4 regions of the Sphingobacterium sp. SRCM116780 genome follow, and region 3 is predicted to be linked to each of the others. Evidence: riboswitches for the same ligand, from Rfam matches in the RefSeq annotation. Region 3 holds a riboswitch; each other region holds the start of a gene.
The links. A riboswitch is a leader RNA that binds a small molecule or an ion and turns the genes downstream of it on or off. The one in region 3 is predicted to bind S-adenosylmethionine.
Positions count from the first base shown of each region.

Region 1: another riboswitch for S-adenosylmethionine. It lies ahead of metE (5-methyltetrahydropteroyltriglutamate--homocysteine S-methyltransferase); the one in region 3 lies ahead of LZQ00_RS07450 (O-acetylhomoserine aminocarboxypropyltransferase/cysteine synthase family protein).
Region 2: another riboswitch for S-adenosylmethionine. It lies ahead of LZQ00_RS09460 (hypothetical protein); the one in region 3 lies ahead of LZQ00_RS07450 (O-acetylhomoserine aminocarboxypropyltransferase/cysteine synthase family protein).
Region 4: another riboswitch for S-adenosylmethionine. It lies ahead of metF (methylenetetrahydrofolate reductase [NAD(P)H]); the one in region 3 lies ahead of LZQ00_RS07450 (O-acetylhomoserine aminocarboxypropyltransferase/cysteine synthase family protein).

Region 1 is NZ_CP090446.1:3,392,249-3,395,411, reverse strand. Features, by position in the region: gene metE (5-methyltetrahydropteroyltriglutamate--homocysteine S-methyltransferase) at 1-1,403, opposite strand, end outside; SAM riboswitch class I at 1,561-1,664, opposite strand; gene LZQ00_RS14590 (phosphatase PAP2 family protein) at 1,820-2,593, opposite strand; gene LZQ00_RS14585 (response regulator transcription factor) at 2,687-3,163, opposite strand, start outside.
Region 2 is NZ_CP090446.1:2,173,304-2,176,466, reverse strand. Features, by position in the region: gene LZQ00_RS09470 (hypothetical protein) at 1-282, shown strand, start outside; gene LZQ00_RS09465 (zinc-dependent peptidase) at 289-1,080, shown strand; gene LZQ00_RS09460 (hypothetical protein) at 1,524-1,796, opposite strand; SAM-I-IV-variant riboswitch at 1,865-1,958, opposite strand; gene LZQ00_RS09455 (ABC transporter ATP-binding protein) at 2,043-3,163, opposite strand, start outside.
Region 3 is NZ_CP090446.1:1,688,070-1,691,232, forward strand. Features, by position in the region: gene LZQ00_RS07440 (TolC family protein) at 1-287, opposite strand, end outside; gene LZQ00_RS07445 (TetR/AcrR family transcriptional regulator) at 313-930, opposite strand; SAM riboswitch class I at 1,150-1,264, shown strand; gene LZQ00_RS07450 (O-acetylhomoserine aminocarboxypropyltransferase/cysteine synthase family protein) at 1,497-2,804, shown strand; gene metX (homoserine O-acetyltransferase family protein) at 2,848-3,163, shown strand, end outside.
Region 4 is NZ_CP090446.1:4,162,409-4,165,571, forward strand. Features, by position in the region: gene rimM (ribosome maturation factor RimM) at 99-626, shown strand; gene LZQ00_RS17960 (hypothetical protein) at 761-1,606, shown strand; SAM riboswitch class I at 1,731-1,836, shown strand; gene metF (methylenetetrahydrofolate reductase [NAD(P)H]) at 1,897-2,853, shown strand; gene LZQ00_RS17970 (DUF2723 domain-containing protein) at 3,034-3,163, shown strand, end outside.

The DNA of each region.
Region 1 (3,163 bases), 1.7 Mb from region 3:
ATCGCACCTTTTTTCAAGTCAGCTCTCCATTTACGAACATCTTTTGTTTGCGGGAAAGAACCAATTGTTGTTGTTGGGAATGCAGGAAGGTTAAATTTCGCTTGTTGTGCTTCTTTACGAGCTAAGAATGTAGAAGTACGTTTTGCATCATCATCTGTGATATTAGCAGTACGCTCTTTCACTTCTGGTTTGTGAATTAAAGAAGAAGTACGGCGATCTTCAGCAGCAGCTTTATTTGCTTCAAAACGTTCAGCAGTTTTTGCATCTACTTCACCTTCCGCTAAGACTGCTAAATCTTTTACTTCCGCTAATTTTTGTTTCGCGAATGCCAACCAGTTTTTAACTTCTTTAGGTAATGATTCTTCGTTATCCTCATTATCTAAGTCAAAAGGAACATGTAATAAAGAACTAGAAGGTCCTACTAAAACACGGTCTTTACCCAAAGCATCAACTGCTTTTTTGATTTGTCCTAAAGATTTTACGTAATCATTTTTCCAAATGTTACGACCTTCAACAACACCTAATGAAAGCGTTAATGAAGCTGGAACTTTAGCTAATATCGTATCAAGTTGGTTTTCACCTCTTACTAAGTCAACATGAAGTGCATAAACAGGTAAGTTTAATGCAGTCTCTTCGTTGTCACGTAAAGCCTCGAAATAAGTTGTTATAATAATTTTGATGTCTTTCGCTGCTGCAGCTAATTTTGTGAATACACTTGTGTATAAAGCACGTGTTGCAGCATCAATATCTAAAGCTAAGAAAGGCTCGTCAATCTGTACATATTTTGCACCAGCAGCAGCCAATTTACCTAAGATTTCTTCATATACAGGAACCAATTTGTCGATCAAATCGATACGGTTGAAACCCGTTTCTTTTTCTTTACCTAACAATAAGTAAGTGATTGGGCCGATTAAAACAGGTTTAGTTTCTATACCCAAAGATTTAGCTTCATTATATTCATTTAAGAATTTTTCTGAAGTCAATTTAAATTCTTGATTTTTTACAAATTCAGGAACAATATAATGGTAGTTTGTATCAAACCATTTTGTCATCTCCATAGCTGTTACATCCACACCATCTTGTTGGAAACCACGAGCCATTGCAAAGTAAAGGTCTAAATTGTATCCTTTATCTTCATTGTTCAAAAGAGATTGATATTGTGCAGGAATAGCACCTAAAGTTAATGTCAAGTCTAAAACTTGGTCATAAAACGAAAAGTCATTTGATGGAATCAAATCGATGCCAGCATCTTTTTGAGTTTTCCAGTTGCCCTCACGGATTTTTTGACCAGCCTGCAATAATTCTTGCGCGCTGATTTTTTTAGCCCAATATGCTTCATTGGCTTTTTTCAACTCGCGGAAGGCACCTACACGTGGGTAACCTAAGTTGTTCGTTAGTAACATAAATATGATATTATTTTATTTGTTCAACCTTAACGAGGCAAGAAAATAGAAGGGTTTGTTATCTGAAATAAAAAACGATCAAAAATTCTTGAATCTATTATACTAAATTTTTCGATTGCTTTTTAGAGAGGAGGGCACAAGGTATAGTTTTGTGTCTGGCTTATCATTCCCGAATTAATCAGGGTAGAATGTAGCACCTTGTCAAAGGACAGGTTGCTAAGGCTTCAATGGGTCTATTCCCTCTGCCTTTCTCTATAAGCGCTGTAAATATCGGAATTACTTTTATAAAAACAAATTTTTTTTAATTTTTAGAAACGATCTTATAGTCTAAGCAACGAAAATACGATCAACAGGTTAGGTTTTTCTTTCTAAACAGAAATATGGATAGGATAGAAGGAGGAGAATATTGTCACGCATTAAAACTGAAAACTTGTCACAAGACCAGCTTGTTTTCCATTATAAAACGGAGCGACCATTGTTAAAGAAGTGGATGTGTTCGACTGTAAATGTTTATCCACTAAAGGTAACAACCAATAAGCAATCTTGGTACCCATCATACCAATACCTGCGCCCATGGCAACATCGGAAAACCAATGTTTGTGGTTGTACATTCTCAGATAGCCTGTTCCTGCAGCGATCGTGTAACCGGCAATTCCATACCAAATAGATTGGTCTTTATACTCTTGCCATAACATTTCAGCACCAGTAAAAGCTACTGCAGTATGTCCTGAAGGAAAGGATTCTTGATCAGCAAGATCAGGTCTCCAAGTTGGGGTTGTATGTTTAATGGCGTAAACTGTTGACAAGGTAATGGCATGTGAAACAGCACTAACAAATAAACGTTCTTTAAAATTGTGCTTACTTTTTACACCAATTAGATCAAGACCATATACCGCAGCAGAAGGAATAAATAGCGTTACATTATCGATCTTGAATGTCTTTGACGGATCATTGTTAATCCCATCGTTTATCTGCTCATTTTTATGCTTTAAATAAGGGCTGTTCAAGGAGATAATTCCATATGTCATCAAAGCCGCTGGTACGACAATTTGCTTATAAGGTATTTTTTGAAAGATCGTTTGATGAGCAATAGAATCGTTGACAACAATGTTTTCTTGTGCATAAACCTCTAGACCGATAAAGCCTAAACATAAATAAAGAAAGATAACAAAGGATAATTTTATTTTCATATTGGGATATTAATAGATGGGAGATTTGAAACTTTTTATTTGTCTCATATCTTGTGTCTCATATCTAGAAAAGAGATGCTGATACATCTCTTTTTAGCTTACTAATAATTTGTAACCTTTGCCATGCACATTAACAATTTCAACTTTAGGATCATCTCGAAGATACTTACGTAACTTACTTAAAAAAACATCCATACTTCTCCCAGTGAAGTAGTTGTCATCATGCCATATTTTTAACAATGCCTCCTCTCGAGTTAAGACATCATTTTTCTTTAAACAAAGTAGTCGAAGTAATTCAGCCTCTTTTGTCGATAGCTTTTGTTGAAGTCCTTTGTGGGCAATTTGTTGACTCGTATAATCGAAGAAATATTCACCGATTTCAAATTTATCGCTGACAACCTGATCATCTTTTTCTCTTACTATGCGTTTGAGTAAAGCATTGATGCGTAGTAGAAGTTCTTCGACACGAAAAGGTTTGATAATATAATCATCCCCACCAAGTTCAAAAGCTTCCGTCTTATCTTCCATCATGCCTTTCGCGGTAGCGAAAATAATAGGAGTTGTATTGTT
Region 2 (3,163 bases), 490 kb from region 3:
GTTTTATTAGACGAGTATGAATATACGCATGGACCCATAGTTTTAGATGATTGTGATTGGAATACTCCTTTGAATAAGCCGTATACTTGTAAACCAATAAAAACAAAATGGAAGAACATTTTTAATAAAGACTTTATCATGAAAAGGAGAGAAGAAAATTTAGCAGCTTTAGTTGCAGATGCTTCACAACAAAAAATTCTGATTATGTTTGGAGGCGCACATTATAAAGGTTTCTTGAAATGTTTACAAGAACGCAATCATGCTTGGAAAATTATAAAATAATTAAACATGGAAAAATTATTTATTATCATTTTGGTGCCTGTTGTTATATACTTAGTTTACTATTTATTAAATAAAACAGAAAAAAATAGTAAAGCTATTCGGAAGGTGTTAAGTCAAGAAGGTAAAGCTATTTTATCAAAAGAAGTGCATTATTATCAATCTCTGAATGATCAGGATAAAATTGAATTCGAAGAACGTTGTTTAAAATTTTTAGATCATGTAGCTGTTGAAGGCGTGGGCATAGATATCTCTTTAAAAGACTATATGTTAGTTGCCGCAAGTGCTATTATTCCTGTCTTTGCTTTTAAAAATTGGGAGTACTCCAATTTAACAACGGTATTGTTATACCCTAATACATTCAACCAAGATTACCAATTTGAGGGCTCAAGTGATAGAAAGATTTTAGGCATGGTAGGAGAAGGGGCGATGAATGGTCAAATGATTTTATCTAAATCGGCTCTAGAGGCAGGATTTTTAAATACTACAGATGCACAAAATACGGCTATTCATGAATTTGTTCATTTGTTAGATAAGACCGACGGTGAAGTTGACGGTCTACCTTCATTTTTAGTAGATCATACCTATACCTTAGCCTGGTTAGAAATGATTAGAAAAGAAATAAAAAAGATCGGAGAAGGAAAATCAGATATTGATCCTTATGGCGTAACAAATAGAGCTGAATTCTTTGCCGTAGCATCAGAATATTTTTTTGAAAATCCAGATCGGTTAAAAGCGCATCATCCAGAATTATACAAAGCTTTAAGCGAAGTCTTTAAACAAGATTTGACTTTTTCTTAAGAGTTAGATGACTTTGTAGACAACACATGGCTTTGGAAAGCTTTTCCTGTAGCTTCCATACTATTCATAAGTAGGGGTAAAGCAGTGTATAAGTAGGGGCTAAGTAGAGACTAAGCAGGGATGAAGCGTACATAGTGCGTTAAAAGTATACCTATAACGTACTATCAACGCACTTAGTACGCTCTTACCAGTTCCAAATATTGTGCTCTCTTGAATAACGCTTTTGCTACGCTTATACCCTGGAGTATCCTTGCTTAGGGACCGAATCAAGAACAGATGGGTTTTTATGGAAACAACAAGTATTGTTCCCAGTTTGGCTGATATGATGAAGATCCCTGAAAAATAACGGTTATGTTGGAGTAAAGAACATGCTTTGTCATATAGCATCGAAAGATTTCTTCAAAAACAAAATCTTTCGATGCTTATTCCAAGCGCAAAGCTTGTTAATTCTCAAGGGGAATCAAGGTGTTTCCGACAAGCTGTATGCGAATCAATCTGATTGCAGTAAGTCCCTCATCAAGTTTCTCCACTAAAGTAGAGATATCGATATTACGTCTTTTAAACTCTTGAATCAGGGCTACTTTTAACCGACCTAAAATTTCAACTTCTTGTAACGTATGCACATAAAAATTATGTTCCTGCACGAGTTGCTCGTCATTAAAAGATTCAAATCTTTTTAAAATGTTTTCGTTGTTGTTTTGAATTTGTGTTGCCATACAATTTTAATAGTTAAAGGTAAAAACCTTGATGATTAAATTGTACTCAGGATCTTTGCATGGGTGCTTGCTCATGTTTATTTTGGATGATACCCGTATTAATCTACCACCGTGGTGTCTACACTCGGTTGGTATCGTTTTTCACGATTCTGAATACTATAACACAAATATAGAAAGGATAATTTAGAAAACAAATAATATCTATTGTTTTAATAGATATTATTTGTTTTTAACTCTTTTAATGATTTATATGGCCTCTAATAATTGTTTCTCATGTAATTCGAAGTATTGTCCCTTCAGATTCATTAATTCTTCATGTGATCCCTCTTCTGCAATTTTTCCTGCATCCAGAACAATTATTTTATCTGCATTCTTAATAGTAGAAACCCGGTGCGCAATAAAAACACAGGTTTTACCTTTCATAATACGACTTAACGAAGTCAAGATCTGTTCCTCTGTTTTTGTATCTACAGCAGATAAACAATCATCAAATATAAGTATTTTTGGTTCTTTGATTAAAGCCCGAGCGATTGAAACACGTTGTTTTTGTCCTCCAGATAAAGTAATGCCACGTTCTCCGACAGAAGTCTCAAAACCCTCTTCAAATCCCATGATGTTATCATACACTGCAGCATCTTTAGCCGCTTGTTCTACTTGCTCTTGTGTAAATTGATCTACACCAAATGCAATATTATTACTAATCGTGTCTGAAAAAAGAAATACTTCCTGAGGTACAAATCCAGTTTGTTGTCTTAAATCCTGAAAATCCAGTTCCTGGATAGGTGTATTGTCGTATTTAATAACACCCTTATCGATATCAAACATTCGTAGTAATAAATTGGCGAGTGTTGATTTACCTGATCCGGTTTTTCCAATAATAGCTAATGTCTTTCCTGCAGGAATATGAAAAGATAGATTTTTAATGGCCTGAATACCCGTCTCTGGATAGGTAAATGATATATCCTCCACTTTTAGATCTCCTGTAAGTTCCTTCTTTGTGTTTCCGTTTATAATTGGAGAAGTTGTATTTAAGAATTCATTAATTCTTTTTTGAGAAGCGGATGCACGTTGTACAAGAGATGTTACCCAAGCTAAGGACATCGCAGGAAAAGTCAACTGATTGACATAGATAATAAATTCTGCAATATTCCCAGCAGTTATCGTTCCTTTGGCAACCTCTAGTCCACCAATATAAATGGTTATAATCGTACTTAGACCAATAAGCAACAGAATCAATGGGAAAAATACAGCCTGTATTTTCACAAGAGATAAAGCTGTATTTCGATAGATTGTACTTTCTTTTTCAAAAGAATCCATCTTATATTTTTCTCGATTATACGTCTTGATCACCCTTATTCCTGCAAAGT
Region 3 (3,163 bases):
GTATTATAAACAGGATTTAACATATCTCCTACAGGAAGATTGATACTACGACCTCCTTGTGCTTCTGTATAGGTAATATCAACATTAACGGAAGGTAAATATAAAGATTTAGCAACCTGTAGTCCATTTAATGCTTTTTGAAGTGATAAATTCTTTTGTTGTATGATCAAATTACTATCCAACCCATGCTGGACATAATTTTGCAACACCTCATCTTGCGCTTTAGCTGGTTCTATCAATAAAAAAATACAACATATAATAGGAACAAAACGATAATAAATCTTCATTATTAACAGTGTTTTTTATTTTAAATTATTTTGTTGATTCCATGTAATGTGTATACAATCGATATACATCATCTATAATTTGTTCGGTATTTTTTTTAGCGCTAATTTCAGACAACAATTTGACCAAATGCCCAGAAATATAAATACTACATAGACCATGAACAGTTGTCCAGGCTTGCAATGCAACAGTCAAACTATCATCACCTAAAAAATAGCCTTTTGATTGACAAGCGATTACAGTTTGTAACAAAAAACTAAAGACATCATCTCCTTCTTCCCATTGTCCACCCATACAATGGTGATCTAAAAACTCCATTGGTTCTTTGGTTACAAACATCAATTCGTAAAAATCTGGATGACTAATCGCAAATTTGATATAAGATTTTCCAATCGCTTTTAGGCGTTCAAAAGGATCTTCTACATATTCCAAAGCAAAAAACATTTCCTTCATCATATTAAAACCCTCTTGATGTAGCGCATATACAATGTCACTTTTATCTTTGTAATACAGATAGATAGTTGTTGGACTTATGTCTAGTTTGGCTGCAATTTTACGAATGGATGTCGCATTATAACCATCTTGAGCGAAAAGTTTTTTTGCCTCTTCCAGGATACGCTTACGCAAATCGACCTTATCTTTCATTTTCTTTGATTCTATAGTTAATCGTTATTCAAATATACTTAACACTGTTAATATTTCAAAATTTATACTCCTATTTTTCAATAAAAGTACTACCTCATCGTTTTACAATGTTTTAAACAAATAATTCAAAATTATTTTGGTTTATTAAATTCAAGACCTATATTTGCACTGTACTTCAAATAGAAATACATCTAATCAACACCTTTCTTTTTTGGTCTTGATTTATAAAGAAGTGGCGAGAGACTGGCTCAATGACCCACTGGCAACCTTCAAAATACGTTTGAAAAGGTGCCAATTCCTGTCCAAAGCAATATTACTTTGGAGCATATAAATGAAACGACAATGATGATTACATTACAACAAAATAAGACGACTAGTCCAAAAGTTAACGTAAACTGTAGCACGGTTACATCTTCATGTATTCGAATGTGTTCGCACATGTTTACATTGTCTTGTTAATCAATCTTATTTTTTAAAAATTTTATTGTTTGCAAGTACATATCCATGTGCGAAGCCTTATCCAAAAGTTTTCTTAACAAATTTTCAACCAATTAATTAGAACTACAATGTCTGATAATAAAAATCTTAAATTCGAAACACTTCAAGTGCATGCAGGTCAAGTTGCGGATCCAACAACTGGTTCGCGTGCTGTTCCTATATATCAAACAAGCTCCTATGTATTTGAAAATGCAGAGCACGGAGCGAATCTATTTGCTCTAAAGCAATTTGGCAACATCTATACACGTTTGCAGAACCCAACTACGGATGTTTTTGAGAAACGGGTAGCTGCACTAGAAGGTGGTGTAGCTGCTTTGGCAGTTGCTTCAGGTCAAGCTGCACAATTTATTGCTCTTAATAATATTTTAGAAGCGGGTGACAACTTTATTTCAAGCAGCAACATCTATGGGGGTACTTACAATCAGTTTAAAGTTGCTTTCAAAAGATTAGGTATTGAAGTCCGATTTACCCAAGAAACAACAGCTGAAGAATTCGAGGCGCTAATCAATGAGAAGACAAAGGCTTTATTTTTGGAAACTATTGGAAATCCGAGCTATGATATCCCTGATTTTGACAAAATAGCTGCTGTTGCTAGAAAGCATGATATCCCTCTTATCGTTGACAATACTTTTGGGGCTGCCGGTTATTTATTTAAGCCATTGGAACACGGTGCTGCAGTAGTAGTAGCGTCCGCTACAAAATGGATTGGTGGCCATGGTACTAGCCTTGGAGGTGTTATTGTTGATGGTGGCACATACAATTGGGGCAATGGTAAATTCAAGCAATTTTCTGAACCTTCGGATGGCTATCATGGATTAATTTTTTCTGATGTATTTGGTATTCATGGTCCTTTTGGGAATATTCAGTTTGCCATCCGCGCTCGCGTGGAAGGTCTTCGCGATTTTGGTCCTGCTATTTCACCCTTCAATTCTTTTCAATTAATACAAGGATTAGAAACATTATCATTACGTGTTCAACGTCATGTAGACAATACTTTAGAGGTTGCAAAATGGCTTGAAGCACATCCTCAAGTAGAAAAAGTAAATTACCCTGGTTTGAAAAGCTCTCCTAGCTATGGGAATGCTCAAAAATATTTAAAGAATGGATACGGTGCTGTCCTCTCCTTTCAAATCAAAGGTGATCCTACAAAAGCTAATGATTTTATCGATAGTCTTGAATTAATAAGTCATCTGGCAAATGTGGGTGATACAAAATCATTAATCATTCACCCAGCAGCGACAACACATCAACAATTAAGTGAAGAAGAGCAAAAAACTGCTGGTGTATTTCCTGGTTTACTTCGTTTATCTGTTGGTATTGAACATATTGATGATATCAAAGAAGATTTACAACAGGCTTTTGATAAGATAAAATAGATTAACATAGATCCGGAGAGTATTTTTATAAGAAAAAGGGAGCATGAGTATCAACACATATCAATACAAAGAAACCTTTACATTTGAAAATGGAGAGGAAATCAATAACCTTGAAATTGCTTATCATACTTATGGAAGATTAAATGCTGACCACAGCAATGTTGTTTGGGTATGCCATGCGTTAACTGCCAATTCAGATGTTTTGGATTGGTGGCCAGGATTATTTGGTGAACATGATTTGTTTAATCCAAGGGATCACTTTATTGTATGTGCTAATGTTATCGGATCCGGCTACGGGAGTACAGGCCCCTTGAGTATTGACCAGAAAACAGGTCTACCTTTTTATCTGTCTTTCCCTA
Region 4 (3,163 bases), 1.8 Mb from region 3:
TGATCCGGCTTTTTTTGAATCATGATTGAAAGGCATACACCTAAAAAATCTTTCAATCTTGTATTTATATTTTTAAATTTGCCTTTTCAATTAAGAACATGACAATAGAAGAAAGTTTTTATATCGGTTATATTAGTAAAACTCGTGGATTAAAAGGAGAGCTCCAACTTTTTTTTGAATTTGAAGATTATCAAGATTTAGACTTTGATGTCCTATTTGTTGAAGTCAATAAAAAACTAGTACCCTATTTTGTTGACAATATCAAGTACCAAACAAATAGCACGGCCTACTTGAACTTGGAGGATGTAGATCATATTGACAAAGCACAACCCTTAGTACGTAAGAAAATCTATCTTCCCAATGATAAAATGCCAGAACGAGATCCGGAAGATTTTAGGTATACGGATCTGATCGGGTATCTTGTTATTGACGAGACACATGGTGAGTTGGGGGAGATTACGCATGTACAAGAAATGCCACAACAATTTATCGCAACCGTAGATTTTAACGATAAGGAATTGATGTTCCCTTTAAATGACGACCTGATATTGGGAATTGATCCCGAAGAAGAAGTTTTGGAAGTCGATCTACCAGAAGGATTGGTCGAGCTGTACAAAGAAATATAAACGGAAAGAACCATTTTAGTAAAAAAGAAGAGTTGCTATAGTTATTGCTGTAGCAACTCTTCTTTTTTAGGGAGAACAAACTTGTAATAATTATAAAAAGAATTATCTTTATTGTCAAGAATAACCTAGCCATTATGAAAGTATACATGCCGATTTTGATGTTCCTGTTTTCCTCATGCTCTTTTTTTGGCGGAAGTAAAACAATACCCAAGGGAAACTATCAAGTTATCTGTGGTTACACTGAAAAAAGCTACCTGGAACATAAGAGAGACGACATAAATAGTATCGATTGTCGTATAGCATGCGAATATCCAAGTTATCATCGATCTTTTTTGTCATTAAAAGATGATCATCATTATATCCTTGCGATAGATGATGTGTTATTACATGGTCAATACACATTTGACGATGATAAAATTATATTGGAAGATGAAAATAACGAATCTTTTCCATTAGAAATTATGCAAACAGAAGTAGGCTTTGTCCAATTAAAGGGAGATTTTTCAAATTTTAATTCGATTCGATTACCCAATAGTGGTAAACTATATATCAATCTTGCTTTAGATGAAACAGCAGAACGAGAGAAACCAAGTAAATTTGATATAACGATCAATGAATGGCGTCATATTCCAACACAACTGGAGAATGAACAGCAGGTAAAACAACGAGCTTTAAACTTTTTAGATTATTCAATTGCATACTTTCAACACATTAGCAATTCAGGGATTTATAATGATTTTAAAATAGACGCCATTGAATCCCCGATTATATATGGTTCAAATGGGATAGCTTTGAAAGAATGGGCTGATGTTCCATTATTTTGGAAAGAATTATATTTTAACGATAACAATGCTCGAGTAGCTTATGATTACTTATCTCAAGGATTTAAAAAAGGTGAGCGCGTAAAATACGGAATAAAGGGTAGTTTATTAGTGAGTTTCTATCTAAAAGACTTGCGAAATACGCTTGGTACTTTATAGTAACTGCATTATATTGAGCATTTTTGATGTTTTTTGAAGCAAATTGCGATAAGATGAAGCACTATTTTTAACAAGCTTGTTAATATTATTTTGATTATTTACTTCTATTACCGATATTAGCCGATGCTTATAGAGAAAGGCAGAGGGACTAGACCCAATGAAGCCTTAGCAACCTGTTAATTTACAAGGTGCTACATTCTACCCCAACTCAGAGATGGGAAAGATAAGTTGAAACAAGTTTACTTGTGCATTTCGATTTAAGCCAACCAAATCACATTTAAAAGAAATTAATGAAAATCGTTGATCATATCAATAATGCCAAAGGAAATACGTTGTTTTCTTTTGAGTTGTTGCCACCAGCAAAAGGACAAGGTATCCAGAGTATTTTTAAAACAATGGATGCACTTATGGAATTCAAGCCTCCTTTTATCGATGTGACTTATCATAGAGAAGATTATCTCTATAAGAAGCACGAAAGCGGTTTATTAGAGCGTGTCGCTTATCGCAAACGCCCTGGTACAGTAGCGATCTGTGCGGCTATTATGAATAAGTATAAAGTCGATGCAGTACCGCATCTTATCTGCGGAGGTTTCACAAAAGAGGAAACGGAAAACGCATTAATCGACTTGAACTTCTTGGGTATCGACAATGTATTGGTCTTGAGAGGGGATGCTCGAAAAGGGGATGCCGATTTCATTCCTACTGAAGGAGGTCATGCATTTGCAACGGATCTATTGCAGCAAGTTGCGGATATGAATCAAGGTCAGTACCTACATGAAGATATCGTAAGTTCAGAAAAGACAAACTTTTGTATTGGGGTTGCAGGTTATCCGGAAAAACATTTTGAAGCCCCGAACTTTAATACAGACTTCAAATGGTTGAAGAAAAAAGTAGAAATGGGTGCTGAATTTATTGTAACTCAAATGTTCTTCAATGTGGAAAAATATAAAGAGTTTGTCACCAAATGCAGAGAAAATGGTATTCATGTTCCTATTATACCAGGATTAAAACCCTTGACAACAAAAAAGCAACTAATCACATTACCTAAGATTTTCCATTTGGATATTCCAGAAGAATTAAGTGAAGCAGTATCTGCGTGTAAAAATAATGCAGATGTACGACAGGTAGGTGAGGAGTGGTTAGTGGAACAATGTAGAGAGTTAATTAAGTTTGGTGCACCTGTTTTGCATTTTTATACCATGAGTAACCCAGGTCCAACAAAGAGTATTGTAGAAAAATTATTTTAACATATTTGAATATTATAAAAAGAGCCTGTTATCGAGCTATAACAGGCTCTTTTTATGTGTTGTAAATTTTTTGTTAAAAAAGGTTAATCGGTATAAAATGAAATCCCCTTTTGTTATATTTAGTTAAAAATCAGTTTACAATTTGATTTATCGTTTAACCAAATATAACTTTTAGCAACAATGAACTATACGAAAGTGAATAACACCTTAGGCTGGGTATGTGCCATCTTGGCAACATTAGTTTTTAGTATGACGGCCGAAAGGACGACCAGTTGGTGGGATACAGGCGAATTTATTGCCTCAGCTTATA